One region of the Massilia sp. DD77 genome, then DNA from elsewhere that is predicted to be linked to it. Evidence: predicted binding sites of a transcription regulator. Region 1 holds the regulator's gene; the other holds the start of a gene.
The links. Region 1 encodes NrdR, which represses ribonucleotide reductase genes. Its sites were predicted from a motif close to CACNANATNTNGTG; they were not measured.
Positions count from the first base shown of each region.

Region 2: the regulator NrdR is predicted to act here: its motif matches at 5,064-5,077, upstream of V7778_RS06395 (ribonucleoside-diphosphate reductase subunit alpha).

Region 1 covers NZ_JBAMDH010000035.1:46,946-62,911, reverse strand. Annotated here, with positions in the region: gene V7778_RS19935 (transglycosylase SLT domain-containing protein) at 1-442, shown strand, start outside; gene nusB (transcription antitermination factor NusB) at 787-1,257, opposite strand; gene ribH (6,7-dimethyl-8-ribityllumazine synthase) at 1,277-1,756, opposite strand; gene ribBA (bifunctional 3,4-dihydroxy-2-butanone-4-phosphate synthase/GTP cyclohydrolase II) at 1,810-2,919, opposite strand; gene V7778_RS19915 (two-component system response regulator) at 3,268-5,940, shown strand; gene V7778_RS19910 (M16 family metallopeptidase) at 6,022-8,895, shown strand; gene V7778_RS19905 (riboflavin synthase) at 9,004-9,630, opposite strand; gene ribD (bifunctional diaminohydroxyphosphoribosylaminopyrimidine deaminase/5-amino-6-(5-phosphoribosylamino)uracil reductase RibD) at 9,663-10,778, opposite strand; gene V7778_RS19895 (GspH/FimT family pseudopilin) at 10,819-11,481, opposite strand; gene V7778_RS19890 (type IV pilin protein) at 11,478-11,918, opposite strand; gene V7778_RS19885 (pilus assembly PilX family protein) at 11,942-12,583, opposite strand; gene V7778_RS19880 (PilW family protein) at 12,603-13,529, opposite strand; gene pilV (type IV pilus modification protein PilV) at 13,526-14,056, opposite strand; gene nrdR (transcriptional regulator NrdR) at 14,204-14,662, opposite strand; gene glyA (serine hydroxymethyltransferase) at 14,729-15,966, opposite strand, start outside.
Region 2 covers NZ_JBAMDH010000008.1:107,231-123,196, forward strand. Annotated here, with positions in the region: gene V7778_RS06385 (NADP-dependent oxidoreductase) at 1-506, opposite strand, end outside; gene V7778_RS06390 (ribonucleotide-diphosphate reductase subunit beta) at 638-1,747, opposite strand; gene V7778_RS06395 (ribonucleoside-diphosphate reductase subunit alpha) at 1,947-4,841, opposite strand; gene V7778_RS06400 (sigma-54-dependent transcriptional regulator) at 5,512-6,960, opposite strand; gene V7778_RS06405 (sensor histidine kinase) at 6,985-8,661, opposite strand; gene V7778_RS06410 (PP0621 family protein) at 8,668-8,922, opposite strand; gene V7778_RS06415 (cytochrome C assembly family protein) at 8,919-9,728, opposite strand; gene V7778_RS06420 (ABC transporter ATP-binding protein) at 9,917-10,711, opposite strand; gene V7778_RS06425 (ABC transporter permease) at 10,713-11,516, opposite strand; gene V7778_RS06430 (ABC transporter substrate-binding protein) at 11,560-12,531, opposite strand; gene ffh (signal recognition particle protein) at 12,730-14,097, shown strand; gene V7778_RS06440 (SWIB/MDM2 domain-containing protein) at 14,332-14,706, shown strand; gene V7778_RS06445 (alkaline phosphatase) at 14,948-15,966, opposite strand, start outside.

The DNA of each region.
Region 1 (15,966 bases):
GTCGGGCCTGAATCCGTTCGCGGAAAGCCCGGTGGGCGCCAAGGGCTTGATGCAGGTCATGGCCAAGGTACACCATGACAAGTTTGCCGAAGTGGGCGGCCAGCAGGCCGCGCTGAATCCGGTCGCCAACATCCGTGTCGGCGCCCTGATCCTGAAGGACTACGTGAAACGCACCGGCTCGGTGGAAGGCGGCCTGAAGACCTATGTGGGCGCGGCCGACATGGAAAGCGATTCGGGCTATGGCTCCAAGGTGCTGGCGGAATACCGCCGCCTGAAGCAGGTGGCCAAGGGCCACAAGGTGCCGACCTTCACCCCGCCGGCCCCGCCCGCGGCGATCGTGGTCAGCAAGCCGGCCGAACCGGCCGCCAAGCCGGCAGACGCCCCGGCCGCCACGCCGGCCCCGGCCGAAGCGCCGGCGGCGGAAGTGATCGCCGGGCTGTAAGCTGTACCGGACTCCTCATGACCACCGCTGCGGCGGTGGTTTTTTTATGGGTGGGTGGTTTGTGGCGCTACGTTCGCAAACCATCCTGCCCTGCGTGCGGCCCGCTGCCCCAATCCGTCATCCCCGCGCAGGCGGGGGCCCAAGTTCGTCGCATTCCACCGCGGTCTAATCAGGGCTAACGGGCTGCACGCAAACTTGGGTCCCCGCCTGCGCGGGGAGTCATTCCCTCCAGTGGAGGGAATGACGCTCAAAAGCTGCGAGCAAAATCGATCGCCTCCTCACAGCACAAAAAAAGCCACCGGCTCCCGCACGGTGGCTTCTATATATATAGAGCGTCGAAGCGATCAGCGCTTCCCGTCCGCCCCCACTTCGTCCGGACGCAGGTTCGAGGCCAGCTTGTCCAGCACGCCGTTGACGTATTTGTGGCCGTCGATGCCGCCGAAGGACTTGGTCAGTTCCACCGCCTCGTTGATCACGACGCGGTAGGGAGTCTCCGGATGGTTCTTCAGTTCGTAGGCGCCCAGCAGCAGCACCGCGTGCTCGATCGGCGACAGCTCGGTCAGCTGGCGGTCGATCAGCGGGGCAATGCGCTCGCGCAGCTCGACCGAGGTGCCGATCGCGCCGTTCAGCAGGTCGGCGAAGAACTCGCCGTCCGCCTTGTCGAAGCCGTGGGCGCCGCGGATGTTGGTGGCGACGGTGCGCGCCGGCTCATTGTTCAGCAGCCACTGGTACAGGCCCTGCAGCGCGAACTCGCGCGCGCGGTGGCGCGGCGTGCGGTTCTTGCTGGGGTTGGCGTGCATGCTCTTGTCAGTCATTTCTCTCAACCTTCTCTATTTACTCTTCTTCGGCCGACAGCTCTTCCAGGCCGATCAGCAGGTTCGACATCTCGACCGCCACGCGCGCCGCGTCGGCGCCCTTCTCGGCCATGCGGACTTCCGCCTGCTCATCGTTCTCGGTGGTCAGGATCGCGTTCGCGATCGGCATGCCGTAGTCCAGGCCGATGCGGGTGATGCCCGCGCCCGATTCGTTCGCCACCAGCTCGAAGTGGTAGGTCTCGCCGCGGATCACCGCGCCCAGCGCGATCAGCGCATCGAACTGCTGGGTCTCGGCCATCTTCTGCAGGGCCAGCGGCACTTCGAGCGCGCCCGGCACGGTCACGTGCAGGATGTCCTCGTCGGCCACGCCCAGGCGCTTCAGCTCGGCCAGGCAGGACGACAGCAGGCCGTGGCCGATGTCGGCGTTGAAGCGGGCCTGCACGATCCCGATGCGCAGGCCGTCGCCCGCCAGATTGCTTTCATAAGTTCCTACCGTCATGGCTGACCTCTTCTTGTCTGTGTATATATATTAGGGATATGGTAACGCAAGCCTCAGGCGGCAGGGCACGGCAGGTAGCCGGTGACTTCCAGGTCGAAGCCGGTCATCGAAGGCATCTTGCGCGGATTGGCCAGCAGCTGCATCTTGCCCACGCCGAGGGCGCGCAGGATCTGGGCGCCGATGCCGTAGGTGCGCAGGTCCATCGAGGCCGCGCGCGCATTCGCACGGCCCTTGGTTTCAGGCGGCGCGAACTGGGTGAACAGCTGCTCGGCGGTCTCGCCGCAGTTCAGCAGCACGATCACGCCGCGCTCGCTGGCCTGGATGGTGCGCATGGCCGAGGCCATGTCCCACGAGTGGGTGGACGAACGGTTTTCCAGCAGGTCCAGCAGCGACACCGGCTGGTGCACGCGCACCAGGGCTTCCTGGTCGGGCGACTGCTCGCCGTGCACCAGCGCCAGGTGGGCCGCGCCGCTCGGGCTGTCGCGGAAGGCGACCAGGGTGAACTCGCCGTGCTCGGTCGAGAGCTTGCGCTCGGCGACGCGCTCGACCAGGCATTCGTTCTGGCTGCGGTAGTGGATCAGGTCGGCGATGGTGCCGATCTTCAGCTTGTGCTCGTGCGCGAACTCGATCAGGTCCGGCAGGCGCGCCATGGTGCCGTCTTCCTTGATGATCTCGCAGATCACCGAGGCCGGGGTCAGACCCGCCATCGCGGTCAGGTCGCAGCCCGCTTCGGTATGGCCGGCGCGCATCAGGACGCCGCCCTTCTGGGCACGCAGCGGGAAGATGTGACCCGGCTGCACCAGGTCGTCCGGGGTGGTGCCCTTGTTGACGGCCACCTGGATGGTGCGCGCGCGGTCGGCCGCCGAGATGCCGGTGGTGACGCCTTCGGCCGCTTCGATCGACACCGTGAAATTGGTCCCGAACGAGGTGCCGTTCTTCGAGGTCATCATCGGCAGCGCCAGCTCGTCGCAGCGCTCCTCGGTCAAGGTCAGGCACACCAGGCCCCTGGCGTGGCGGATCATGAAGTTGATCGCTTCGGGCGTCACGAAATCGGCGGCGAGCACCAGGTCGCCTTCGTTTTCGCGGTCCTCTTCGTCGACCAGAATGACCATGCGGCCGGCGCGAAGTTCGGCAACGATTTCCTCGGTGCTGGAGATAGACATGCGGATTCCTTGAATCGGGGGATGGTTATGCGTAATCCGCTATTTTAAAGGATTTGCAGGCTTTTAACCGGCTCTCCCTTCGGGAGGCCCAGCCGGCCGGCGGCGCCAGCGTGGCCAAAACAGCATCGTCGTTGCATTCTAGCAACAACACAAGCTGTGCCAGCGGTAAATTGTTAAGCTTTACATTTTCGCGCGCAACATCCTAGCGTGTCTACGCTCGACTCGATTATGATAAAGACATCGCAGCCGCCCGTGTATGCACACGCGGCCGCTTCCTGACGGAGTTGCCATGCAGGTAGTTCCACCTTGCAGCGAAAAGTCGACCGTCTTCACCGGAAGGCGGTGCTGATGGCCACCATCCTGATCGTCGACGATCGGCCGAGCAACCGCGCCTTCCTCGGCGCCCTGCTCGGTTTCACCGGCCACCGGCTGCTGGAAGCGGAAGACGGCGCCCAGGCCCTGGCGCTGACGCGCGCCGAACGTCCCGACCTGATCATTACCGACATCCTGATGCCGACCATGGACGGCTACGAGTTCGTCCAGCAGGTGCGCGCCGATCCCGGCCTGGCCGCGACCCGGGTGATCTTCTTTTCCGCCGTGTATGCCGAACACGAGACGGTGGCGATGGCCGCGCGCTGCGGCGTGTCCACGGTGCTGAGCAAACCGGCTGACGCCCATCAGATCCTGGAGGCGGTCAATGCCGAACTGGGCGTGCTCGAGGGCGCGCCAGCCCCGCCCCTGCCCGATGACGGCGCGCGCGACCGCGACTTGCCCTTCGATTTGTGCGCGCGCCTGTCCGAACTGGAACGCATGTGCCTGGCCCTGGTCGGCGAGCGCCGCGTCGAGGCCCTGGCGGCGGCCTTTCTCGACGCCGCGCGCCGCGTGCTGGATGCCGACGTGGTCGCCCTTTGCTTGCTGGAGAGCACCGAGCGCAGCGTACGCCACCTGGAAACCTATGGCGTCGACGGTGCGCTGCTGCGCGACGCGGCCCTGGACGATACCCGCCTGCCTGGCGCCCTGCTGCGCGCGCGCGCCCCGCTGCGCCTCTCGGAGGGAGATCCCCTGCTTGCCAGCATGCCCGCCAGCCATCCTCCGCTGGGCCACCTGCTCGGCCTGCAGGTGCACGACCTGCAGCATCCGCACGGCTGGCTGTATTGCGGCCGCCGCTCCAGCGCCGAGGCCTTCTCGGACGAGGAAGAGCGCTGGGCCACCGCGCTGGCCGCGCAGTTGGCGGTCGCCTACGAAAACCTGAACCTCTACGACGTGGTCCAGCGCCATGCCGCCCAGCTGCAGCTGGAAGCGATCGCGCGCGCCGAGGCGGACGCCGCCCTGCGCGAGAGCAAGCACCGGCTCGAACTGGCGCGCCAGGTGTTCGACAGCACCCAGGAAGCGATCATGATGACGGACGCGAACGCCAACATCGTGGCCGTCAATCCCGCCTTCGAGCAGATCACCGGCTTCACCGAGGCCGAGGTGATGGGACAGAACCCGCGCGTCCTGCGCTCCGGGCGTCACGACGACGATTTCTACAGGGCGATGTGGTCCTGCCTCGAAAAGGACGGGCAATGGCGCGGCGAGCTGTGGAACCGCCGCAAGAACGGCGAGATCTACCCCGAACGCGCCAGCATCAGCGCGGTGCGCAACGACAAGGGCAAGCTGACCGCCTATGTCTCGGTCTCGACCGACATGTCGGCCCTCAAGGCCGCCCACCACCAGCTCGACTTCCTGTCGAACCACGACGCCCTGACCCTGCTGCCCAACCGCTCGCTGTTCAACGACCGCCTGCAGCAGGCGCTGGCGGCGGCGCGCCAGGGCGGCGGCCAGGTGGCGCTCCTGCTGTTCAATGTCGACCGCCTCTCGCGCATCAACGACAGCCTGGGGCACGCGGCCGGCGACGCCGTGCTGCGCGAAGTGGCGCGCCGCGCCAGCGAGGTGGCCGGGCCGACCGACACGGTGGCGCGGCTGTCGGGCGACGAATTCGTGATGGTGGTGAACGGCTGCGAGGACACCGACGCCATCATCTACTGCGCACGGCGCCTGATCGACGCCATCGCCCAGCCGCACACGGTGGGCGGGCACGACGTGGTGGTCACCGGCAGCGTCGGGATCAGTATCTATCCGCGCGACGGCAGCGCGCCGGGCGACCTGCTCAAGGCCGCCGACGCCGCCCTGGGCAGCATGAAGCAGTCCGGCCGCAACGGCTTCCGCTTCTTCAAGGGCGAGATGAACGCCGAGGCCCTGCGCTGGCTGGCGCTCGAGACGCGCTTGCGGCGCGCCATCGAGCGCGACGAACTGGCCCTGCACTACCAGCCGCAGATCTCGCGCCTGGATGGCCGCGTGGTCGGCATGGAAGCCCTGCTGCGCTGGCGCAGCGACGAGATCGGCCAGATCTCGCCGGCCGACTTCATTCCGCTGGCCGAGGACACCGGCCTGATCCTGCCGATCGGCGAATGGGTGATCCGCCAGGCCTGCTTCCAGAGCAAGGCCTGGCAAAACGCCGGCCTGGCGCCGGTGCGGGTCGCGGTCAACGTCTCGGCCAGCCAGTTCAAGGCCGGCACCGTCGCCACGGTGGTGCGGGCCGCGCTCGAGGACAGCGGCCTGGCGGCGCGCTGGCTCGAGGTGGAGCTGACCGAAAGCGTGATGCTGGGAGAATCCGGCGCAGCCGAAGCCCAGATGACGGAGTTGCGCGCGATGGGCGTGTCGCTCTCGCTGGACGACTTCGGCACCGGCTACTCCTCGCTCGGCTACCTGTCGCGCTTCCCGCTCGACAAGCTCAAGATCGACCAGGCCTTTGTCCGCAACATCACGACCGAACAGCGCAGCGCCGCCATCGCCCAGGCCACCATCGCCCTGGCCCAGGGCCTGTCGCTGGCGGTGGTGGCCGAAGGCGTGGAAACCATCGGCCAGCGCGACTTCCTCGGCGCCATCGGCTGCGACGTCTTCCAGGGCTACCTGTACAGCCGCCCGGTGGCCGCCGTGGAGATGGCCGAGCTGCTGGCCCTGGGCCGCGTCGCCAGGTGAGCCCGCCCCGCTTGCATGCGCGGCGGCCCGCACGCCGCGCCGGGTTAGAATGCACTCGACCATATCACCGGGAATGACCCAATGAGCAACCATTTCGTGCGCGGCCTGTGCCTGGCCGCAGTGCTGTTCGCGCACACCCTGGCCGGCGCCGCCCCTCCGGCGCCCTCGGCGCCCCCGCCCCTGCGGCTGGATGCGTCCATTCCCGTCGGGCCGCAGGTCAAGGTCGGCAAGCTGGCCAACGGCCTGACCTGGTATGTGCAGCGCAATGCCCGTCCGGAACGCAAGCTCGAACTGCGCCTGGTGGTGAAGGCCGGCTCGATCCTGGAAGACGAGGACCAGCGCGGACTGGCCCACTTCGTCGAGCACATGGCCTTCAACGGCAGCACCCACTTTCGCAAGCACGAGCTGGTGTCCTATCTGCAGTCGATCGGGGTCGGCTTCGGCGCCGACCTGAATGCCTATACCTCCTTCGACGAGACAGTCTACGTGCTGCCGATTCCCACCGACCAGCCGCAGAACGTCGCCAAGGCCTTCCAGGTGCTGGAGGACTGGGCCCACGGCGTGCGCTTCGATCCTGACGCCATCGACAAGGAGCGCGGCATCGTGCTGGAAGAACTCCGGCTCGGCAAGGGCGCCTCGGACCGCATGGGCAAGCAGATCTACCCGAAGATCTTCAATGGCTCCAAATACGCCGAGCGCCTGCCGATCGGCCGCGAGGAGGTGCTGCGCGACTTCAAGCCTGATGCTCTCAAACGATTTTACCGCGACTGGTACCGCCCCGACCTGATGGCGGTGGTGGTGGTCGGCGACATCGACCCGGCGCGCGCGGAACACCTGATCAAGACGCACTTCTCGCGCCTGAAGAATCCGGCCAAGCCCCGTCCGCGCGACTACGCCACGATTCCCGCGCGATCCGACACCGAGGCGCTGGTGGTGCTCGACCATGAAGCGAACGGCAATTCGGTCCTGATCCGCTACCCGCTGCAGCCGGTGCGCGAAGCCGGCACCATCGGCGCCTACCGCGAGGAACTGGTGCAGCTGCTGTTCGGCGCCATGCTCAACGGCCGCCTGCAGGCCCTGGCCCAGCAGCCCGAACCGCCCTACTTGGCCGCCAGCAGCGCGCTGGGCAAGCTCACGCCGCGCTACCACTCGTTTAACGCCAGCGCCGCCCTCGGACCGCGCGGCGCGGCGCCGGCGCTGGCCGCCCTGGTGCAGGAAAACGAACGCGCGCGCCGGCATGGCTTCGGCGCCCAGGAACTGGAGCGGGCCAAGAAGAACCTGATGCGCAACTACGAGCAGGCCTGGAACGAGCGCGCCAAGAGCGATTCCGCCACCTACGCCGCCGAATACATCCGCAACTTCCTGCAGCACGAGGCGATTCCCGGCATCGACACCGAGTACCGCTACGTGCGCGAACTGGTGCCCGGCATCTCGCTCGACGAGATGAACGCCTACGCGCGCCGCACCATTCCCGCCGATTCGGGCAAGCTGGTGCTGTACACGGGCATGGACAAGCCGGGGGCACCCAACGGCGCCCAGCTGCTGGCGGCGGTCAGCGAGGCCGCGCAGCAGCCGGTCCAGCCCTACGACGACAAGGCCGTGGCGGCGCGCCTGATGGACAAGCCGCCCAGCCCGGGGACCATCGTGGCCGAGCGCCAGGACAAGGCGCTCGGGCTGACCCATCTGACCTTGTCGAACGGTGTCAAGGTGATCCTCAAGCCCACGGATTTCCTCAACGACCAGGTGATGCTGAGCGCGGCGCGCTTCGGCGGACAGAGCCTGTTCGGCGACCAGGACATCCTGAATGCACGCTTCGCCAACGCCATCGTGGCCAGCATGGGCGTGAAGGACTTCACCCCGCTCGACATGCGCAAGATCCTGGCCGGCAAGGCGGCCGGCGTGACGGTCGGCCTGGGCAGCTACACCGACCTGGTCGCAGGCGCATCGGGCGCCTCGGACGTCGAGACCATGCTGCAGCTGCTGTGGCTGAAATTTTCCAGCGTGCGGCGCGACGAGGACCTGTTCCGCGCCTATGTCGGCAAGCAGGCCGAACTGGCGCGCAACCAGAGCGGCCAGCCGGGCAAGCGCTTCGGCGACGCGGTGGTGTCGGCGCTGTATAACGGCCACCCGCGCGCGCCGCGTTCGCTGGAGGCGGACGACTACGCCAAGATCGACCTGGACCGCAGCATCGATATCTTCCGCCAGCGCTTCTCCAGCGCCAAGGACCTGAGCTTCATCATGGTCGGCAGTTTCGACGCGGCCGCGATCCGCCCCCTGCTGGCGACTTATCTCGGCAGCCTGCCGACACAAGACATCCCGGTCGCTTACCGCGACGTGGGACTGCGGCCGGCGAAAGGCGTGATCAAGCGCGAGGTGCGCAGCGGGACCGAACCAAAGAGCACGATTTCGCTGAGCTTCACCGGCGCGGCCGAATTCTCGGAAACCGAGCAACTGCGCCTGGCGGCGGTGATCGAGGTGATCAACCTGCGCCTCATCGAGGTGCTGCGCGAGCAGATGGCCCTGATCTATGGCGGCGGCGCCAGCGGCGCGCTGAGCAAGATCCCCTACGGGAACTACTCGATCGGCATCAGCCTGCCGACCGGGCCGGAACATGTGGACAAGGTGCTGGCGGCGACCTTCGCCGAGATCAAGCGCCTGCAGGAACAAGGACCGGGCGCGGCCGACCTGGACAAGGTCAAGAGCAACTGGATCCAGAACCACCGGCGCTCGCTGCGCGAGAATGGCTACTGGGTGGCCAACCTGCAGGCGGCGCTGACCGAAGGCACCGACCCGGCCTCGATCCTGGACGTGGAACGGCAGGTGCAGGCGCTCAGCGCGCAGGACGTGCAGGCGGCGGCGCGGCGCTACTTCGATACGGAGAATTACGTGCAGGTGGTGCTCAATCCCGAGCGGCCGGCGGCGGCGCACGTGGCGGCGTCCGCGGCGGGAGAATGAATTTTCGGTGAGCCCGGGTGATGGTTCACGTGAAGCTTCGCCGACCGTAGGGTTGGCGGCTTTGCCGCCAGCCCTACGGTGATTCGGCGAGCGTGGTCAAAACGACACTCAGCCCTTGGCCGACAACATGCGCTCCACATAACGCGCGATCAGGTCGATCTCCAGGTTCACCTTCGACCCCGCGCGCAGGTGCTTGAGCGTGGTGACCTCGATCGTGTGCGGGATCAGGTTGATCGAGAAGCGGCACACCTTCCCTGCCCCGGCCTCGAGATCTTCCACACGATTGACGGTCAGCGACACGCCGTTCACCACCACCGAGCCTTTGTACGCCAGGAACTTGGCCAGCTCGTGCGGCGCGTCGATGACCAGCTCGCGCGATTCGCCCACCGGCTCGAAGCTGTGCACGGTGCCGAGGCCGTCCACGTGGCCGGATACCAGGTGGCCGCCCAGGCGCTCGGCCAGGGTCAGCGCCTTTTCCAGGTTGACCTCGCCCGGCGCGTCCAGGCCCACGGTCTTGCTCAGGCTTTCGCGCGAGACGTCGACGGTGAAGCTGTTGGCGGTCTTTTCGACCACGGTCATGCAGGCGCCGTTGATGGCGATCGAGTCGCCCAGGGCGACGTCGGCCAGCGGCAGCGGACCGGCATCGATCGCCAGGCGCACGCCCGCGTCCAGGCCGCCCGCCAGCGGCGCGACGGTAGTGATGTTGCCGACTGCGGCGACGATTCCAGTAAACATACGGCCTTCTTCCTTCAGGTTGGTGTCATTGTTCATTCGCCTGGCCGGCCAACCTGGCCAGCGAATCTTGCAAGAATGCGCAGGTCGTCGCCGACTCGCGCCACATCGTGGAAGCGCAAGCCGCGCTTGTCGGCCAGGCGCGCCAGCGGCGGCAGGTCGAACATGCCCTGCCCCGGGCCGATCAGGCTCGGCGCCAGGTAGACCAGCAGCTCGTCGACGCAGCCTTCGCGTACCAGCGAGGCGTTCAGCCTGGAGCCCGCTTCGACGTGCACTTCGTTGATCTCGCGCCGTCCCAGCTCGCGCATCAGGGCCGGTAAATCGACCTTGCCCGATGCGTTCGGCAGCTGGATCACCTCGTGGCCGGCGGCGCGCAACGCGGCTTCTTTTTCCGGGTGGGGGACGGCGGCCACTATCCAGCACGGCTCCCCTTGCAAGATGCGGGCGTCGAGCGCGATGTCAAGCCGGCTGTCGACGATCACGCGGCGCGGCGGCAGCGGCGTCTCGACGCCGCGCACCGTGAGCTGGGGATTGTCCGCCCTGACGGTGCCAATCCCGGTCAGGATTACCTGGGCCCGGGCGCGCCAGGCATGGCCGTCCGCGCGCGCCTCTGGCCCCGTGATCCACTGGCTTTCGCCGCCCGCCAGCGCCGTGGCCCCGTCCAGGCTGGCGGCCGACTTCAAGCGCACCCAGGGCAGGCCGCGGCGCATGCGCGAGAAGAATCCGATGTTGAGTTCGTTCGCCTCGTCGGCCAGGACGCCGGAACTGACGGCAATGCCGGCCGCCTCGAGCTGGGCCAGGCCGCGCCCGGCCACCAGCGGGTTCGGGTCGACCATGGCCGCGACCACCCGGCCCAGGCCGGCCTCGACCAGGGCGTTCGCGCACGGCGGCGTGCGGCCGTAGTGGCTGCAGGGTTCCAGGGTCACGTAGGCGGTGGCGCCGCGCACGTCGACGCCGCGCGAGGCGGCGTCGCGCAGTGCGACGATCTCGGCGTGCGGGCCGCCGGCGCGCTGGGTATGCCCGGCCGCGATCACCATGCCCTCGCGCACGATCACGCAACCGATGCGCGGGTTGGGCGCGGTGATGTACATGCCCTTGGCGGCCCATTCGAGGGCGAGCGCCATGCCGTCGGCATCGCTGCGTATCTGCATGCTGTCTTTCGCGGTGTCCTTGCTCACGTCGATCTTTCCTTCAGGGCGGCGCCGGCGCGCCTTCGCAGCCGCGCTCGCGCGCCGGATTGCAGCTGCGCGCACGGCCCAGCATGTTGATTTTAATACGCCGGACACCGTCGCCGTGAAACAGCGACAGCGTACCCAGCCGTGATGCCGCGCTGTTGGTGTCGCTGCAGCTGCGTCCGGCGCCATTGTAGGCGATGTACTGGGGCGGCGCTGGGCTGGTGAAGGCATAGTCGGCCTGCATGCCCTGCGGCAGCGCCGGGTGGACGGCCAGCACCTCGTCGTCCGGGCCGGGCGCGCGATCGCCGTCGCGGTCGACGAAGACGGTCCAGCCGCGTGTCCAGTCCTCGCCGGCGGCGTCGTTCGGCACCAGCTTGACCGTCTCGTTGCGGGCGATGGCCTGGGCCCGCGCGAAGGCGATGGCGCCCGACAAGTCACCGGTAGCGGAGCGCAGTTGCTGGGCCAGCAACAGGCTGTGCAGGTTGGGGGCGGCCATGCCGGCGGCGATGGCGGCGATGCCGAGGACGACGCTGAGTTCGGAGAGGGAGAAGCCGCGGTGGCGCCGGGGGGATCCTGGGGCGCGTGCCGTAGGGTGGGCGGCGGAGCCGTCCACCCTACGGGTTGTGTTGGCCATCAATTCGGCATGCGCGGCATCGGTGCGGTCACGGAAGTAGCTCATGGCCAGCACCTGTCCGAAGTACCGTTCGAGGCCTGGGCGCCCGTGCTGTCATAGGTCAGCGCGCCGCATTCGGGGTCGGCGAAGCCGCTGTCGACGTTTTCGGTCCCGGGCCGGGCGCGCAGCCGGATGCATTCCTGGATGGCGCGGCCGGGACAGGCGACACCGTCGAGCTCATAGGCGCTGGCTGCGGCCTCGCGGCCGAGCCACCACTTGAAGCGGCCCGCGTCCCCGGAGTCGGCTTCCGACGAGAAGGCCAGGTAGCTGTGGTGCTGGGCGCGGTACTGTTCCTGGCGCTGCATCAGGTCCACCAGCGCCAGCTGGGCTTCGATACGTTTGGCCTTGGCCATCTGGCGCGCATACGAGGGATAGGCCACCGCGCCCAGCAGGGCGACGATCGCCAGCACCAGCATCAATTCGATCAAGGTAAAGCCTGTCATGCGTCGCCTCATCCTCATCCCCTTTATTCGCTTGCGGCCATCCCGGCCCAGTTGCCGATCTCGCGCCAGCCGACCCGGCGGCCGCGCGTTCCCGCCGTGGCGGGCTTGCGGTAATAGGCTTGCACGGCCGCCCGGGTCGTGGGCATGGACCCGGTGCCGAGCGCGGTGATGCGGTACAGGTGGTCCGTGCCGGCCGCCGGCATGCGTTCGATCAGGTAGCGCGGCGCCTCGGACGGCAGGCCGCCCTCGCCCTCCGGCATCCGCCGGCCCGTGAATGCGCCGAAACGCACGGCCGGCCCGTCGTCGTCGGCCAGCCGCTGCGCGTGTTCTTCGACATCCTCCTCGGCCTGGCACAGGCCGTCGTAGGGCCTGCCTTCGGTGCAGTCTTGCGCAAAGGCGGACGCCAGGCCGGCCGCGAAGGCCGCCGCGCGCGCCGATGCCGGGTTGTCGCCGCCTTCGATGTCGCGCTCGGCGTCGGCCAGCGCGGCCTCGGCCATCTGCAGGGCCAGCAGCCGGTCGCGCTCGTGGGCGGCGGCGCGCGCGCCGTACAGGGCCGTGCGGGCGCCGGCCAGGCCCGTCATCAGCACGGCCAGCATCAGCACCATGGCCGTCAGCAGGGCGGCGCCGCGCTCGTGCTTGCGCTTGCGCACTGTGGGAGGATGCATGCCCGTTCGCATCGCGTCCTCACTCCGGCGCCACCGGCAGCGCCACCGTGGCGCTGTAGACCTTGCGCATGCGCGTGGCCTGCCTGCCGGCCAGGGTCCGTTCGCTCAGCAGCGTCCCGGCGTCGCCGCCCGCCTGCGTCAGCGCGTGGCCGGGCCCGAACAGCGCGTAGCTGGCGTCCGCTCCGCCATCGATGCGTGGGCCGTGCAAGAGCAGCGCCAGCTTCACTGCCGCCACCCGCTTCCAGTGCGTGCGCCGGTTCAGGTCCTGGGCCCGCTGCACGGGTGTGGCGCCGTTCAGGGCGAGTCCCGCGTCGAGCGCGGCGAGCGTGGAAGCATTCACGTAGCGCTCGGGCGTTCCGTCGCCATCGCCATCGAGCCCATACAGCACCTGGAAGCCATCCACCTTGCCGGCCACGGCATCCGACGACCAGTTGCTCTTGCCGCGGTACTTGCAGCGCAGCTCCGCGTCGCCCTGCGCGTTGCGGGCCACATAGAAGATGCTCCAGCCCTCCTCGCCGGCGTGGACCGGGAAGCCGGCGCAATCGACGGTGCCGCCGTCGCCGTTGGGGGGATTGCCGGTACCTGGAAAGCGCAGCGCCAGCACGTCGCTGCCGTTCACCGCATCCGTCAACGGCGAGGAAATGCCGGCGCCGTTACGCGACAGCGAGCGCGCGTCCAGGCCAGCCACGCGGGCCGGCAAGCTCGGCTCGCGCGTCGGCGACGCCGCCCAGTCGACGTGCGCGGCCTGCCGCACGGCGCGCGCCACGGCGTCCAGCGCATAACGCCCGGCTTCGTCCATGTCCGCCGTTTCGACCTGCATGGCGTGGGCGCGGGTGGCGCCGATCAGCAGCTTGCCGGCGGCGAGCAGCACCGCCAGGCCGAGCGTCATCGCCACCATCAGTTCGATCACGGTCAGGCCGCGCTGCCGGCTGCACTGGAGGCTCATTGCGGCACCACCGCCACCAGGCCGGGCGCGTCGTCGAAGCCGATCCAGCCGAGCTTGATGAGGACCGGCGCATCCGCCGCCTCGTCGCAGGTCCAGCGGTAGCGGCCCGTCCTCGCGTCCCAAGGCGCGCCGTCGCGGCAGACAGCGATCCGTCCGCCCGGGAAGGATGCGTACACGGCCTGCTTCGTTTCATGCAGGTCGAAGGCGGCCAAGCGCAGCGGAGCGCAATGGGAGGCGCCGTAGCAGGATGCCGGCGCGGCGCCGGGCGCGCCATCACGCATGGCGTCGTAGTCGAGCGCGAGGTAGGGGTTCGACGCCAGCGGCAAGCCGGCGACAGCGGCATTGGCGCGCATGCGCGCGGCCAGCGATGCTGCCAGCTGCGCCGCTTCGGACATCAGGGCCGATTGCTGGCGCGTGCGCTGGGCCGCCAGCTGGGCCGCGCCCGCGCCGACCACGCCGACGGCCAGCACGAACAGCGCCACCAGCACTTCGATGAGCGTGAAACCGCTTCCTGGATGCTCCCGCATGCCGGCCCTCTCCCTTGACGATACGCGATCACGCGGCGCGTGATACGGCGAGGTGTAAAGGTAGCAGCCGTGAACAGGCCGGCCATGAGCTGGCCTAAGCCGATGCGGCGGATTTTGGGGAACTAAACGGCGAAGAAGTGAAGCAGCTTATTTGCGGGGGTGGCCCACTTCGTCCAGCGCTTCCTGGAATTCGTCCAGGTCTTCGAAGTTCTTGTAGACGGAGGCGAAGCGGATATAGGCGATTTTGTCCAGGCGCTTGAGCTCCTGCATCACCAGTTCGCCCACGTAGCCGGTGTCGACTTCGCGCCGGCCGCTGGTGAGCAGTTTTTCCTCGATCGTGGAAACGGCGGTGTCGATGGCCTCTGCCGCGACCGGACGCTTGCGCAGCGCCAGCATCAGGCTGCCGCGCAGCTTGCTCGATTCGAACTCGGTGCGGCTGCCGTTCTTCTTGACGATGATCGGCATCGACAGTTCGATCCGCTCGTAGGTCGTGAAGCGCTTGTCGCACTTGGTGCAGCGGCGCCGGCGCCGGATGGAATCCCCCTCCTCCGATACGCGGGTATCGAGGACCTGGGTGTCTTCATGCTGGCAGAAGGGACATTTCATGGCGCCGGGGTGGGTTCAACGGGACCGGCGGTGCCGGCCCCTGTCAGGCTGTCAGGCCGGGCCGCGTCAGGCCGCGTAGACCGGGTACTTGTCGGTCAGCTGCTTGACTTCGCCCTTGACGCGCTCGATGGTCGCGGCGTCGTGCGGGTTGTCCAGCACGTCGGCGATCAGGTTGCCCACCTTGACCGCGTCTTCTTCCTTGAAGCCGCGGGTGGTGAAGGCTGGGCTGCCCAGGCGGATGCCCGAGGTGACGAAAGGCTTCTGCGGGTCGTTCGGGATGCCGTTCTTGTTGCAGGTCATGTGTGCCTGGCCCAGGATGGCTTCCGCTTCCTTGCCGGTCAGGCCCTTGGCGCGCAGGTCCACCAGCATCACGTGCGACTGGGTGGTGCCCGACACGATGCGCAGGCCGCGCGCGGTCAGGGTATCGGCCAGCGCCTTGGCGTTCTTGACCACCTGCTGCTGGTAGGCCTTGAACTCGGGCGACTGCGCTTCCTTGAAGGCGACGGCCTTGCCGGCGATGACGTGCATCAGCGGACCGCCCTGGATGCCCGGGAAGATCGCCGAGTTGATGGCCTTCTCGTGCTCGGCCTTCATCAGGATGATGCCGCCGCGCGGACCGCGCAGCGACTTGTGGGTGGTCGAGGTGACGAAGTCGGCGTGCGGCACCGGATTCGGGTATTCGCCGGCGGCGATCAGGCCGGCGTAGTGGGCCATGTCGACCATGAAGTAGGCGCCGATTTCCTTGGCGATGCGTGCGAAGCGCTCGAAGTCGATGCGCAGCGAGAACGCCGAGGCGCCCGCGATGATCATCTTCGGCTTGTGCTCGCGCGCCAGGCGCTCCATTTGTTCGTAGTCGATGTCTTCTTCCGCGGTCAGGCCGTAGGAGACGACGTTGAACCACTTGCCCGACATGTTCAGGGCCATGCCGTGGGTCAGGTGGCCGCCTTCGGCCAGCGACATGCCCATGATGGTGTCGCCCGGCTTGAGCATGGCGAAGAACACGCCCTGGTTGGCCTGCGAGCCCGAGTTCGGCTGCACGTTGGCGGCTTCGGCGCCGAAGATCTGCTTCAGGCGGTCGATGGCCAGCTGCTCGACGACGTCGACGTATTCGCAGCCGCCGTAGTAGCGCTTGCCCGGGTAGCCTTCGGCGTACTTATTGGTCAGCTGCGAGCCCTGCGCCTCCATCACGGCCGGCGAGGTATAGTTTTCGGACGCGATCAGTTCGATGTGGTCTTGCTGGCGAACGTTTTCCTTCTTGATGGCATCCCACAGTTCCGGGTCGATGTTGGCGAGCGTATGGTCTT
Region 2 (15,966 bases), on a different contig from region 1:
CGGGCGATCTGCCCCACCACCGAGCCGACCGCGCCGCTGGCCGCCGCCACGACCACGGTTTCTCCGGGCTGGGGCCGGCCGATCTCCCGCAATCCTGCCCAGGCGGTAAAGCCCGGCATGCCCAGCACACCCAGCGCCGTCCTGGGCGGGACCAGGGACGGGTCGAGCTTGCGCAGGTTCTCGCCGTTCGACAGCGCATAGCGCTGCCAGCCCGAATGCGACAGGACGATATCGCCCACGGCGAAGCCACCATGGCGCGAGGCGGCCACCCGCGCCACCGTGCCGCCCTCCATCACCTCCCCGATGCCGACCGGCCTGGCATAGGACTTCGCATCGTCCATCCGCCCGCGCATATAGGGGTCGAGCGAGAGGTAGAGGGTCTCGAGCAGCAGTTCGCCGGTACCAGGGACGGGAACGGGTTCTTCCACGAGGCGGAAATTCTCGAGCCGCGGGAGACCTTGTGGACGGGAAGCGAGCACGATCCGCTGGTTCGGCGCGTGGTGCATATCGGGATCCTCCTGAAGAGCTGGTCCAAGCATGGTACGCCGGATCGGCATTTTGTTCAGGGCGCCGCCTGGAATGAAAAAACGCCCGGCTGGCGTCGGCCAGGCGGGCGTTTTCAAGGGAGGGCTTGCTATCAGTCCCAGCTGAGCGTACCGCCGGTCTGGTACTCGGTCACGCGGGTCTCGAAGAAGTTGCGTTCCTTCTTCAAGTCGATCATCTCGCTCATCCACGGGAACGGGTTTTCTTCGTTCGGGAACAGCGGGTCCAGGCCGATCTGCACGGCGCGGCGGTTGGCGATGAAGCGCAGGTAGCCCTTGAACATCGGGGCGTTCAGGCCCAGCACGCCGCGCGGCATGGTGTCTTCGGCGTAGCGGTATTCCAGCTCGACCGCCTTCAGGAACAGTTCCTTGATCTCGTCGCGGAAGGCCGGGGTCCACAGCATCGGGTTTTCCATCTTGATCGTGTTGATCAGGTCGATGCCGAAGTTCACGTGCATCGACTCGTCGCGCAGGATGTACTGGTACTGCTCGGCGGCGCCGGTCATCTTGTTCTGGCGGCCCAGCGCCAGGATCTGGGTGAAGCCGACGTAGAAGAACAGGCCTTCCATCAGGCAGGCGAAGACGATGATCGACTTCAGCAGCTTCTGGTCGCTTTCGGTCGTACCGGTCTTGAATTCAGGATCGGTCAGGGTCTCGATGAACGGGATCAGGAACTGGTCCTTGTCGTGGATCGACTCGATCTCGTTGTAGGCGTTGAAGATCTCGCGCTCGTCCAGGCCCAGCGACTCGACGATGTACTGGTAGGCGTGGGTGTGGATCGCCTCTTCGAAGGCCTGGCGCAGCAGGTACTGGCGGCATTCCGGGGCGGTGATGTGGCGGTAGGTGCCCAGCACGATGTTGTTCGCGGCCAGCGAGTCGGCGGTCACGAAGAAGCCCAGGTTGCGCTTGACCAGGCGGCGCTCGTCTTCGCTCAGGCCGTTCGGGTTCTTCCACAGCTCGATGTCGCGCTGCATGTTCACTTCCTGCGGCATCCAGTGGTTGGCGCAGCCGGCCAGGTACTTGTCCCATGCCCACTTGTACTTGAACGGGACCAGTTGGTTCACGTCGGTCTGGCCGTTGATGATGCGCTTGTCGTCGGCGTTGACGCGTTTCGCGACTTCGGCGGCGGGCGCTGCGGCGTCGAGAGCGGCGGCGGGTTGCGGGGCGCGCGGGGCGCTGGTCGGTTCGTCGTCCCAAGAGAGCATGTTTCGGTTCCTTCTTTCGTGGCCTCCTTTGATGGCGGGGCCTTAACTATTCATGGTGATCGTCAGTTCCGAGGGGAACGCAAGCGCTGGCGGTGTGCTGCGGACTTGGGTTCCCGCCTTCGCGGGAATGACGGTGTTGAGCTTGGTGGTACCAAGGATGCGAGCGTCCAGCCAAGGCCCGCTCGCATCGTTCAAACGCTTACTGGCAGGCTTCGCACTCGTCGAAGCCGGCGTCGCCCGGACGCAGGTAGCAGGCGGCGCCTTCCACCACGTCCGCGGCTGCCGGGGCCGCATGGCCAGCCTGGAGGCCGCCCGAGACCGGCACGGCGTTCAGGGCGCCGGTACGGGTGGTCGACTTCTCCATGTGGGTCGCGGCGATGGTGCGCAGGTAGTAGGTGGTCTTCAGGCCGCGCAGCCATGCCAGCTTGTAGGTCTCGTCCAGTTTCTTGCCCGAGGCGCCGGCCATGTAGATGTTCAGCGACTGGGCCTGGTCGATCCACTTCTGGCGGCGCGAGGCGGCTTCCACCAGCCACTTCGGCTCGACTTCGAACGCGGTGGCGTAGATGTCGCGCAGGTCTTGCGGCACGCGGTCGATCTTGCTCAGCGAACCGTCGAAGTACTTCAGGTCGGCGATCATGACTTCGTCCCACAGGTCGCGCGCCTTCAGGTCGCGCACCAGGTAGGCGTTGATCTCGGTGAATTCGCCCGACAGGTTCGACTTCACGTACAGGTTCTGGAAGGTCGGCTCGATGCAGGCCGACACGCCGATGATGTTCGAGATGGTCGCGGTCGGGGCGATCGCCACGCAGTTCGAGTTACGCATGCCGAACTGCTTGATGCGGTTGCGCACCAGGCTCCAGTCCATCGATTCGCTGGTGTCCTGCTCCAGGTAGCCGCCGCGCTCTTCCATCAGCAGCTTGATCGAGTCCTGCGGCAGGATGCCGCGGTCCCACAGCGAGCCGGTGTAGGTCTCGTAGCGGCCGCGCTCTTCCGCCAGCTCGGTCGATGCCAGGTAGGCGTAGTAGCAGACGGCTTCCATCGACTTGTCGGCGAATTCGACGGCTTTATCCGACGCGAACGGCACGCGCATCATGTGCAGGCAGTCCTGGTGGCCCATGATGCCCATGCCCACCGGACGGTGGCGCATGTTCGAGTTACGGGCCTTGTCGACGGCGTAGTAGTTGATGTCGATGACGTTGTCCAGCATGCGCATCGCGGTGCGGATGGTCTTTTGCAGCTTGACGTGGTCCAGGCCATCGCCCTTCATGTGCTGCGGCAGGTTCACCGAGCCCAGGTTGCAGACGGCGATCTCGTCGGCGCTGGTGTTCAGGGTGATCTCGGTGCACAGGTTCGACGAGTGCACCACGCCCACGTGCTGCTGCGGCGAACGGATGTTGCACGGATCCTTGAAGGTGATCCACGGGTGGCCTGTCTCGAACAGCATCGACAGCATCTTGCGCCACAGGTCGAGCGCTTCGATCTTCTTGAACACGGACATCTCGCCGCGCTCGGCCTTGGCTTCGTACGCCACGTAGGCGGCTTCGAAGGCCTTGCCGGTCAGGTCGTGCAGGTCCGGGGTTTCCGACGGCGAGAACAGGGTCCAGTTGCCCTTTTCCATCACGCGCTTCATGAACAGGTCCGGAATCCAGTTCGCGGTGTTCATGTCGTGGGTGCGGCGGCGGTCGTCGCCGGTGTTCTTGCGCAGGTCGAGGAATTCCTCGATGTCCAGGTGCCAGGTTTCCAGGTAGGCGCAGACCGCGCCCTTGCGCTTGCCGCCCTGGTTGACCGCCACGGCGGTGTCGTTGACCACCTTCAGGAACGGCACCACGCCCTGCGAGCGGCCGTTGGTGCCCTTGATGCGCGAACCCAGCGCGCGGACCGGGGTCCAGTCGTTGCCCAGGCCGCCGGCGAACTTCGACAGCAGCGCATTCTCTTTGATGGCGTCGTAGATGCCTTCCAGGTCGTCGCCGACGGTGGTCAGGTAGCAGGACGACAGCTGCGAGCGGCGGGTGCCCGAGTTGAACAGGGTCGGGGTCGAGCTCATGAAGTCGAAGGACGACAGCAGGTTGTAGAACTCGATGGCGCGCGCTTCGCGGTCGGCTTCGCGCAGGGCCAGGCCCATCGCGACGCGCATGTAGAAGGCCTGCGGCATTTCGATGCGGACGTCGCGCACGTGCAGGAAGTAGCGGTCGTACAGGGTCTGCAGGCCGATGTAGCCGAACTGCAGGTCACGGTCGGCGACCAGGGCCTTGGCCAGGCGCTCGAGGTCGTACTTGCCCAGCTCTTCGTCCAGCAGCTCGTTCTCGATGCCCTTGGCGATGTATTTCGGGAAGTAGGTAATGTACTCGGCGGCGGCGGCGGCTTGCGCGACTTCCTTGCCGAAGACTTCCTTGCGGATGGTGTGCAGCAGGATGCGGGCGGTCACCTGGCTGTAGGCCGGGTCCTTTTCCATCAGGGCTCTAGCGGCCAGGATGGCGGACTTGTGCAGCTCTTCGACCGGCACGCCGTCGTACAGGTTCTTCATGGTCTCGGCGACGATGGCCTCGGCGTCGACATGCTTTTCCAGGCCGGCGCAGGCGGCGTTGATCAGGCTCGAGACCGCGTTCAGGTCCAGCGGACGGCGCTCGCCGCCGTCGACCACGTGGATCTGCGGGGCCACGACGGCGGAACCGCCGGCGGCTTCCTTGGCGGCGCGGCGCTCTTCCATGCGCTTGGCGCGGTACAGCACGTATTCGCGCGCGACATCGTGTTCGCCCGAACGCATCAGCGACAGCTCGACCTGGTCCTGCACGTCCTCGATGTGGAAGGTGCCGCCATTCGGCTGGCGGCGCACCAGCGCGGCCACGACGTTATTGGTCAGCTGTTCCACCAGCTCGCGGATGCGGGCCGAGACGGCGCCCTGCCCGCCGGCGACGGCGAGGAAGGCCTTGGTCATCGCCACCGAGATCTTGTTCGGCTCGAACGCGACCACGGCGCCATTGCGGCGGATGACACGGTAATCACCGCGCGCGACGATGTCGGCGGGCGTGGCGCCAGTCGACGTCGTTCCTGGGGTGACGTGCGGATTGATCGAGATGTCTTGTGCTGTTTGCATTGAGCCTCCAGGATGACGGCCGGTGCCGCCAAATTGTTATCGCTGGACCGTCGTGCGGTCGTTGACAAAATTAAAAGCAAAACGATACCCCGCCAGCCGGAAGCCTAAGCTGGCAAACCAGATATGCAGGGTAAGGGTAAGTCCTATGATTCGCTTGTGATTCGTGTCGGAAGCCGAGCTTGCCGACTACCGGTGTAGGTCTAGTTTCTTGCTGTCTACTACCACTAGATCTAGTGTCCGGCCTTGAGATGAGACTAATTGTAGTACCTCGTTTGCGATAAGGGCAAGTAAATAAATTCTCAATATTTGAGCTGAATCGTTGTGCGGAGTCTTGACTTTTGCAGCCTGCCGAACGATGCGGAATGCACGGTGAGCAAGCACTAACATCGGATTTTCCGGCTGCTCATTAGGTAATCAGAACTGGGCATTATTGCACGGTGGAAGTGCAGTTTGCATCATGTTAATTCCTTGGCCATGAGCCTAAAGATGGATCCGCGGCCCTGGATGTAGGGTGGACGGGTCTCCCGCCCCCCCCTCAGCCGGTGCTATCTATATAGTAGGGTTGGCGGCTCCGCCGCCGACGCGGTGATGGGTGGCGGATGCCGGTTCGCGCGCGCATCAGCACCGGGCGTGTATCGCCGCGTCGGCGGCAAAGCCGCCAACCCTACGCCTAATCGTCCGGCGCGCTGATCTCCAGCTTCTGCATCTGGTAGCGCAACTGCCGCACGCTGATCCCCAGCAGGCTGGCCGCCTGCGTGCGGTTGAATTGGGTCTGCTGCAGGGCGCGCTGGATGATGTCGCGCTCGACCTGCTCCAGGTAGGCCGGCAGATTCGACGGCAGCTCCGCCGGTCCCAGGTTCACCGGCACCGGCACCGGCGCCGCGGCCGGCATGGGGGGCGCAGGTTCCGGTGTCAGCGGCACGGCCGGCGCGACGGGGGGCGCCACCGGTTCGCGCACCGTGGGCTCGCCCGGCCGCGCCGCCTTCAGCGACAAGTCCCCCACTTCGATCACTCCGCCGTTGGCGAAAGCCAGCGCCCGCTCCAGCACATTCTCCAGCTCGCGCACGTTGCCGGGGAAGGAATAGGCGCGCAGCGCGTCCAGCACGCCCGGCCCGAGCGAGGCCTTGCCCGGCCCGGCCAGCCTGGCGAGGATGGCGTCCGTCAGCACCGGCAAGTCCTCCAGCCGCTCGCGCAGCGGCGGCAGCGCCAGCTCGATCACGTTCAGGCGGTAGAACAAATCCTGCCTGAACTTGCCGGTCTCGACGCAGCGTGCCAGGTCCTGGTGGGTGGCGCTGACGATGCGCACGTCGACCGGCTCCTCGGTCGTGGCGCCGATCTTGCGCACGCGCCGCTCCTGGATCGCGCGCAGCAGCTTGACCTGCATCGCCAGCGGCAGGTCGGCCACCTCGTCCAGCATCAGGGTGCCGCCGTCGGCCGCCTGGAAGAAGCCTTCGCGCTCGTCCGCCGCGCCGGTGAAGGCGCCCTTGCGGTAGCCGAAGAACTCCGCTTCCATCAGGGCCTCGGGAATGGCGCCGCAGTTCACCGCCACGAAGGGCTTGGCGGCGCGCGAGCTTTGCGCGTGGATCTCGCGCGCGGCCAGTTCCTTGCCGGCGCCCGATTCGCCGGTGATCGAGACCGGCGCATTGGAGCGCGCCAGGCGCCCGATCTGGGCCCGCAGCGACTGCATGGCGGGCGAGTCGCCGATCAGGCGCGAAGTCCCGGCGCCGATGTCCTGCTGCCCTGTTCCTCCCTCCGACACCTTCAGCGCCGAGCGCACCATCAGGCGCAGCGCATCCAGGGCCACCGGCTTGGCGATGTAGTCGAAGGCCCCGGCCTTGAGCGCCACCACCGCGTTTTCGGCGCTGCCGAAGGCGGTGATGACGGCCACCGGCGTGCCTTTGCCGGAGGCGCTGATCTCGCGCACCAGCTCGATCCCGAGGCCGTCGGGCAGGCGCATGTCGGTCAGCACCAGGGCGTAGTCGTGTTCTTCGAACAGGTTGCGCGCCTGGCGCAGGGTGGCGGCGCTGTCGACGTCCAGGCCCATCTTGAGCAAGGTAATCTCGAGCAGCTCGCGCAGGTCGGCCTCGTCGTCGACGACCAGGATGCGTGGTGCGCTCATGCCGTCCTCCCCTGCCCGTGCGCCTCAGCCGGAACGCGGCTGGATGAAACTGATGACGAAGCGGCCGCTGGCCTTGCGCGGGCCCATCGCCGACTGGTCGAACCGGTATTCATAATCGAGTTTCGCATCGTTGTTCAGGCACAGTTCTCGCGCCAGGTAGAGTCCCAGGCCGGTGCCCTTGCTCGAGGTGGTGTAGAAGGGCTCGAACAGGTGCGCCCGCACGTCGGGCGTGATGCCGGGGCCGTCGTCCTGCACGTGCAGCTCTGGGCGCCCGGCCGCATCCAGGGACGGGAAGATCCGGATGCTGCCCGGCTTGCGGCTGGCGTAGCGCACCGCGTTGTTCAACAGGTTGAGCAGCACTTCGTGCAGGTGCAGCGGGTCGAAACGCACCGTGGCGTCGCCGGCGTCGCCCAGCCAGACTATATCACCGTCCAGGCCGTGGATTTCGCAGAATTCGGCCTTCAGCTCGGCCAGGAAAGCGGCCAGCGGCACCGGCTCGCTGTGCGGCTGGGCCTTGCGCGACAGCTGCAGGATGTCCTCGACCATGCGGTTCACGCGCGCCACGTTGTCGCTCACGATCTTCAGCAGGCGCACCTCGGCCGGGCCGTGCAGGTCTTCGGCCAGCAGCGCGGTGGCGTGGCCGATGGCCGACAGCGGATTGCGCACCTCATGGGCGATGCTGGCGGTCAGGCGCCCCATCGAGGCCAGCTTCAGTTGCTGCGCCTGGTTTTCGATGGCGCTCACGTCCTGCATGAAGATCACGCTGCGCCCGCCCGCCTGGGCGCTGGTGTCGACGCGGGCGAAGCGCAGCTTCAGGTGCGCCGGCTGGTCGCGCCCGCCGCGCACGCCCCGGCCGGAACCGCCCTCGTGCCAGGGCTTGATGGTGACGAAGGCCGCTTCCTCGCCGGGCGCCGCGCGCCAGGCGGCGAAGGCTTGCGCGACCGGTTCGAAGGCGGACGCGTCGGCCAGGCGGAAGCCCTCGGCCTCGGATTCCAGGCCCAGCATGCGGCGCGCCGCCGGGTTGCCGGTGTAGACGCCGCCGCCGTCGTCGAGCACCAGGATGCCGTCGCCGACGTCGGCGATCACGATCTGGTTGATGGCCTGCTGGACGCGCAGGTCGGTGCCGCGCTGGGCCGCCAGTTCCTCCTGCCCCAGCAGGCGCGCCGCCAGCCGGTTCAGGATCAGCACGCAGGCAAAGAAGGCCGCGCCGTACATCCCGGCCTGCATCAGCGGCGGCTCGCGGTCGCTGACGAAGAGCTGCCAGGCGCTTTCCAGCAGCAGGAAGATGGCGGCGACCGAGGCCGAGAACAGCGCCATCAGCAGCGGCGCCAGGATGGCGGCGCCGGCCAGCGGGAACAGGTAGAGGATGCCGAGGCCGCTGGGCATGCCGCCCGCGGCCAGGTAGAGCAGCGAGATGACCGCCAGGTCGGTGGCGATCTGCACGCCCAGCTGGATGATGAAGCGGCGGCGCCAGCGCGCGGCCATTACCGCGAACAGGATGGCGGCAGTGGCGTAGGCGAAGCAGGTTTCGGCTGCGGCCGGATCGGTACTGACGCTGCCGCTCTGGAGGTCGAAGCCGAGATACAGCAGCAGCACCAGCGCAATGACGATGCGCGTCACCGTGAAGGTCTGGAGCGAGCGCCACAGGGTGACGCGCGCCTCCGCGGACAGCGCATGCGCCGGCACCTTCCAGGCCGCCATCGGGGCTTACCGGGGCGGCAGGCGCACGTGGCCTGGCGAGCAGTAGTCGTGACCGTCGGCGCGCACCGCTTCCGAGGCCGGGAAGTACATGCCGCAGTGGGCGCACTGGGCCATGGCCTCGATCTCGCCGGCATGGGTGGGGGTCGGGCGCTGCTGCCGCTGCGCCTCCATCTGGCCGCGGCGCACGGCGGCGCGCAGCTTGCTGCGGATGGCGAAGACCACCAGGGCGATGAGGGCGATCCAGAACAGGATGCGGGTCATGCCACCCCCCGGTGCAGGACGACTTCCAGCACGAAGCGGCTGCCGACATAGGCCAGCGCCAGGGTGGCGAAGCCTGCCAGCGTGAAGCGCAGCGCGGTCTTGCCGCGCCAGCCCTGCCATTTGCGGCCGGCCAGCAGCGCCGCGAACAGCGCCCAGGACAGCAGCGCGAACACGCTCTTGTGGTCGAGCAGCAGCGGACGGCCGAAGACCTGTTCCGAGAACACGAAGCCCGACAGCACGGTGAGGCTGAGCAGCACGAAGCCGATCCAGATCACGCGGAACAGCAGTTTTTCCATGGTCAGCAGGGCCGGCAGCTGGTCGAGCGCCGCGCCGAGCCAGCCGGAGCCGGGGCTGGCGGGACGGGTGTGCAGGCGGGCTTCCTGCAGCGCCATCAGCACGGCGTGGAAGGCGGCGATGGTGAGCGTGCTGTAGGCCAGCACGGCAACCGCGATGTGCCAGCCGAAGGCGGCCGGCCGGCCGGCCAGCGGCATCAGGCTGCCCGGGAACAGCACCGGCAACAGGCAGGCGCCGAAGGCGAAGGGCATGACCAGGCGGCGCAGGCCGTCGAGGGCGAAATTGCGGTTTTCCACCCAGTAGGCAAGGACGGAAATCCACAGCGCCGACGAGAGCATCACGGCGAAACCGACGCGCAGGCCGCCCGGCAGCATCACGTCGAGGCCGAGCGCCGCGCCGTGGATCAGCCAGGCCAGCGCGGTGACCGCCGAAATGGCAGCGCCCTGGCGCGACGGCAACAGTGCACAGACCGCGTACAGCAGGGCCGCGGCGAAAAAGAGGGTGTTCTGCATACTGGAAGTCTACACCATCGGCAAATCGCCAGGGTCGGCGGGGTGATGCAGGCCGGTGGCCTGCATCACAGACGCCGACGCGGTGATTGGTAACGGTGAAACAAGCGCAAGGGCGGATCTTGCTCCACCTATCCCCGCGTCGGCGGCAGAGCCGCCAACCCTACGATCATGATGTGCAGGCCGATTGGTTAATCCACCGCCGCCATGCGCAGCTCGTCATGATGATGCCGCTGCTGCTCCTCCATCACCAGCATCCCCAGCTCGCGCTTGAGCGCATTGAAGGCCGGCGCGGCCGGGTCGCGCACCCGCGGCAGCTCGACCGGCAGGTCGCGTTTCACGGTGCCCGGCCGGTAGGTCATCACGACGATGCGGTCGGCCAGGTAGATCGCCTCCTCGATGCTGTGGGTGACGAACAGGATCGTCTTCTTCAGCTCGGCCCAGATGCGCAGCAGCTCGTCCTGCAGGTTGCGCCGGGTGAGCGCGTCGAGCGCGCCGAAGGGCTCGTCCATCAGCATGATCGGAGAATCCAGGGCCAGCACGCGCGCGATCGCCACCCGCTGGCGCATGCCGCCCGACAGGTCCTTGGGATAGCGCTGGCGGAAATCGAGCAGCGACAGCATGCCCAGCAGCCGCTCGACCGTCGCCGCCGCCTCGGCCCTGGGCACGCCCTTGATCTCCAGCCCGAAGCCGACGTTCTGCGCCACCGTCATCCAGGAAAACAGCGCGTATTCCTGGAACACCATGCCGCGCTGCGGCCCTGGCGCGCTCACCGGCAGCCCGTCGACCGTGATCGCGCCGCTGCTGGGCGGGGCGAAGCCGGCGACCGCGTTCAGCAGGGTCGACTTGCCGCAGCCGGAAGGCCCCAGCAGGCAGGTGAACTGTCCGCGCGGGATCTCCAGGTGGATGTCCTGCAGCGCGGCGATCTCGCGGCCCTCGCCGGCGAAGACCTTGTTCACGCCCTCGATACGAATGTGCGGTGCCATGTCAGTGCTCCAGGCCGCGGTGCCAGCGCAGCATATGCTTGTTCAATCGATCGATGGCGGCGTCGATCGCCAGGCCGAGCAGGCCGATGCTGATCATGCCGGCGATGATCTTGTCGGACCAGAAGTACTCGCGCGCTTCCAGGATGCGGAAGCCCAGGCCGCTGTTCACGGCGATCATCTCGGCCACGATGACGACGATGAAGGCGGTGCCGATGCCGATCCGTACGCCGGACAGGATGGTGGGCACGGCCGCCGGCAGGATCACGCGCACGAACAGGGTGGTGGCGCCCGCGCCCAGGTTGCGCGCGGCGCGCAGGTAGATGCCGTCCACCTGGCGCACCCCGGCGATGGTGTTCATCAAGACCGGGAAGAAGGCGCCGATCGCGATCAGGAACACGGCCGGCGGATTGCCCAGCCCGAACCACAGGATGGCCAGCGGGATGTAGGCGATGGGCGGAATCGGGCGCAGCAGCTGGACCAGGGGATTCATCCACGCATACACGGCGCGGCTGGCGCCCATCGCCAGCCCGAGCGGCAACGCCAGGCCGGCGCCGATGGCAAAGCCCACCACCACCCGGTACAGGCTGTTGGCGGTATCCACCACCAGTTCGCCCGACAGCGCCCAGGCGATCCAGCCGGCCTGCCCGCCATGTCCGTCATAGGCCGCGAGCGGCAGCAGGTAGGCGATCCACTTGCGCGCCACGTCGAGCGGCGCCGGCAGCACCTGCGGGTTGACCAGGCCGGCCTGGGCCACCGCATGCCAGAGCGCGATGGCCAGCAACGGCGCCACCAGGCCGACACACATATCTTTCCAGCTGCGCACGCTGGTCCTGGCTTGGCGGCGGCGCTCAATGCGCATGCTGGTTCCTCCGGGCCGCCGCCAGCAGGTCGAGCCTGACCCAGTCGGCCGCCAGCGGCGGGCGCGCCATGCGCCCCACCCCGGTCTTCATCATGATCTCGGTCGTGACCTGGATGTGCTCTGGCGTGATGTCGAGCGAGTAGGGCGAGTTGGCGATCGCGTCGCGGAAGTCCTCGGCCGTGATCTGGTTCTTGAAGATGGTTTCGCGCACGTACTTCTCGGCCTGGTCCGGATGCTTGATGAAGGTGCTGGTGGCCTGGACGAAGCAGCGCATGAATCTCTCGGCCAGCGGACGGCGCTCGCGGTAGAACTTCTCGGTCATCACCAGGGTGCGCACCGGTTCGCCGATCGGGGTGCCATAAGGCTTGAGCACCTCCACACCGAAGCCCCTGTTGATGGCCTGCGAGGACTGCGGCTCGGACTGCATCATGGCGTCGATCTGCTTGCCGAGCAGCGCCCCGTTCAAGTCGGGATAGGACAGGTAGACCAGCTGCACGTCCTTGCCCGGCGCGCTGTCGGCCTTCAGGCCATGGCGCGCCAGTTCGGCCATCAGGAGCACCTCCTGGATCGCGCCGCGCGTCACGCCCACCCGCTTGCCCTTGAGCTGGGCCACGCTCTTGATGTTCAGCCCGGGCCGCGCCACCAGGCGCGCCCCGCCCTTGGCGAAGCCGGCCACCACCAGCACCGGCGCGCCGCCGGCCCGGCCCTGGATCGCTGCTTCCGACGCGGTGCTGCCGACGTCGAGTTCGCCGGCGATGATGGCCTGCATCACGTCCAGGCCTTTCGGGAAGACCCGCTCCTCGACCTCGATGCCGCAGCGCGGGGCGATTTCCTTGATATACGAGATGGCGCCGAAATGGGCCAGCTTGAGGTTCCCCAGCCGGACCACGTCCCGGGCCTGGACGCTGCCTGCTGCCAGAAGGACTAATGCCACGAAGGTCTTGCGCAACACGTTTGCCATGCGGTTCTCCGATCTGCTCCAAGTGCTCAATGGATGATCAGGGTGCATGATGATGACGCCTGGAAACTTGTCTTGCAACAACAAAACGGGGAATTGCCGGAAAAATGCGCCGCCCCCCTTCCTTGGCGCGAACGGCAGGGGCTGACGCAAGGTAAAATGGCGGTTTGTGTCAACCGCCCTATATATTATTAGGTAACCATGCTAGATAATCTGACCCAACGCCTTGCCAAGGTCGTCAAGACGATGCGCGGCGAGGCCCGCCTGACCGAAGCGAACACCGCCGAGATGCTGCGCGAAGTGCGCATGGCCCTGCTCGAGGCGGACGTGGCGCTGCCGGCGGTGCGCGAATTCATCGCCAAAGTGAAGGAAAAAGCGCTGGGCGAGGAAGTCATCGGCTCGCTCAGCCCCGGCCAGGCGCTGGTCGGCGTGGTGCAGCGCGAGCTGGCCGCCCTGATGGGCGCCGACCTCGGCCCGGAAGCGTCCCAGCTCTCCTTCGCCCAGCAGCCGCCCGCGATCATCCTGATGGCCGGCCTGCAGGGCGTGGGTAAAACCACGACCGTCGGCAAGCTGGCCAAGTACCTGAAGGAACAGAAAAAGAAGAAGGTGCTGACCGTCTCCGCCGACGTCTACCGTCCGGCCGCGATCGCCCAGCTCGAATCGGTGACCAGGCAGGTCGGCGCCGACTTCTTCCCGACCACCGCCAGCGACAAGCCGGTCGACATCGCGCGCAACGCGCTGGACTGGGCCAAGAAGCACTACCACGACGTCCTGATCATCGACACCGCCGGCCGCCTGGGCATCGACGAAGCGATGATGCAGGAGATCGCCGCCGTGCACACGGCCGTCAAGCCGGTCGAGACCCTGTTCGTGGTCGACGCCATGCTGGGCCAGGATGCGATCAATACCGCCAAGGCCTTCAACGACGCCCTGCCCCTGACCGGCATCGTGCTGACCAAGCTCGATGGCGACTCGCGCGGCGGCGCGGCGCTGTCGGTGCGCCACGTGACCGGCAAGCCGATCAAGTTCGCCGGCGTGTCCGAAAAACTGGACGGTCTGGAAGCCTTCGATCCGGCGCGCATGGCCAACCGCGTGCTGGGCATGGGCGACATCCTGGCGCTGGTCGAGGAAGCGCGCAAGGGCGTGGACGCCGAAGCCGCGGCCGAACTGGCGAACAAGATCAAGGTCGGCGGCCGCTTCGACATGAACGATTTCAAGGCGCAGCTGACCCAGATGAAGAAAATGGGCGGCATGTCCGGCCTGCTCGACAAGCTGCCGGCCCAGTTCCAGCAAGCCGCCGCGGGCGCCAACATGGACCAGGCCGAAAAGCAGGTGCGGCGCATGGTCGGCATCATCGACTCGATGACGCCGGCGGAACGCGCCAAGCCTGAGCTGATCAAGGCCAACCGCAAGCGCCGCATCGCCGCCGGCGCGGGCGTGCAGGTGCAGGAAGTGAACCGCATGCTGACCCAGTACGATCAGATGCAGACCATGATGAAGAAGCTCAAAGGTGGCGGTCTCATGAAGATGATGCGCGGGATGAAGGGCATGATGCCCGGCATGCGCTAAGCGCCGGCCGCGTCGAACGAACCGTGTACGGCACTGGCTGTACACGGTTTTTTTACGTCTTTTGTCAGCGCTTTGCGCTTCTTATGCGTTGGTGGGTGCGATGGCGCGCGTTTTGCCCCTTCCCAGAGTGAAAAAATGTCGAAAAAGACTTGCATGAACAGTAAAACGCCACCAATATAAGCCGTGCGTTAAATTGCGCAACTTTCCAATGTGTCCGTTTTAGGAGGCTCGAAGATGGCAACAGCCAAAAAATCCACTGCAGCACCAGCCAAGAAAGCCGCTGCCAAGCCGGCTGCAGCGGCCAAGCCCGCAGCCAAGAAGGCAGCAGCTCCAGCAGCAGCCAAGCCGGCCGCGGCCCGCAAGCCGAATGCCGCTTTCATGAAAGAGATGACTCCGTCGTCCACCCTGGCCGCCGTCGTGGGCGACAAGCCGCTGCCACGTACCGAAGTGACCAAGAAAGTCTGGGACTACATCAAGTCCAAGGACCTGCAGGACGCATCGAACCGCCGCATGATCAACGCCGACGACAAGCTGAAGGCTGTCTTCGGTGGCAAGGCCCAGGTCTCGATGTTCGAGATGACCAAGCTGATTTCGGATCACCTGAAATAAGCGCTGGCTGGCTGTCCAGCACTGTACGAGCAAGAAGGCCCCGGTTGATGCCGGGGCTTTTTGTTTTGGGGTGGCTGTTCACCGAAACTTGGGTCCCCGCCTTCGCGGGGATGACGTTGATTGAGTGAGCGGGAAGACGAGCGCAGCAACTTCGGACACGCTCTTTAGCACGTCATTCCCGCCACTGGCGACAATGACTCCCCGCGCAGGCGGGGACCCAAGTTTGCGTGCGGGCCACGAACTACAACCCCGCCGCCGCCTTCATCAAGTGAAACACCTTCGTATTCTCCATGGTCCCCTTGAACGGCGCCGACCCCGCACCCGCCGCATAAAGCTTCACATCCCCGCCCCCATGCGATTCGTACTCCGTGCGCACGCCGGTCTCGCGCAGGTAGTCGTCGCTCAAGGCCGTCTTGCTGTCCACATCGGCCCGCACATCCGGCCGGTTCGGCCCGTTCCCGAACACCAAGGTGGTAAAGGTCTTCCCGTCCGCGTCCTTCTTCGGCTCGCCGCTGGCGTAGTCGCGCACCACGTCCAGCACCGGGTTGCCGCGCTTCGGATAACCATTCAAGACCATCGTGTGGTCATGGTCCGCCGTCACCACGATCAGGGTGTTCTCCAGCCCCGGATCGATGGCGCGCATGCGGTCCAGCGCGGTCTGGATCGCTTCGTCGAAGGCCACCGTCTCGGCCAGCGCGTCCTTGGGCCGCGTGTCGTGCAGCGCGTGGTCGATCTTGCCGCCTTCGACCATCAGGAAGAAGCCGTCCGGATCCTTTGAGAGCAGCTCGATCGCCTTGGTCGTCATCTCGGCCAGGGTCGGCTGCCCGGGACGGCGCTTGAGCGAATAATCGAGGTGGTCGCTGGCGCTGTAGATGCCGACGAACTTGCGGCCCACGCGCGCCGACATCATGTCCGCGCGCGTGCCGGCCACGAAGTAGCCCTGGGCCGCGAACTCCTTCATCAGGTCGCGTCCGTCCGGCCGGCCGTCGGGGTTGCCGGCGCCGCGCGGGGTGAAGTGGGCGCGCCCTCCTCCCATCAGCACGTCGACGCCGTCGCCCAGGGCCGCGTTGTAGCCGGCGCCGCCCGGCACGATCTGCTGGGCGATCGTGTACACGGCGTCGCGGTGGCAGGCGTGCGAGAAGGTCGAGGCGGGCGTGGCGTGGGTCAGCTCGGTCGTGGTGACCGCGCCGACCGCCTTGCCGCGCGCCTTGGCTAACTCGAGGATGGTCGGCGCCGCCGCGCCGTTGCCGGCGCCGCAGC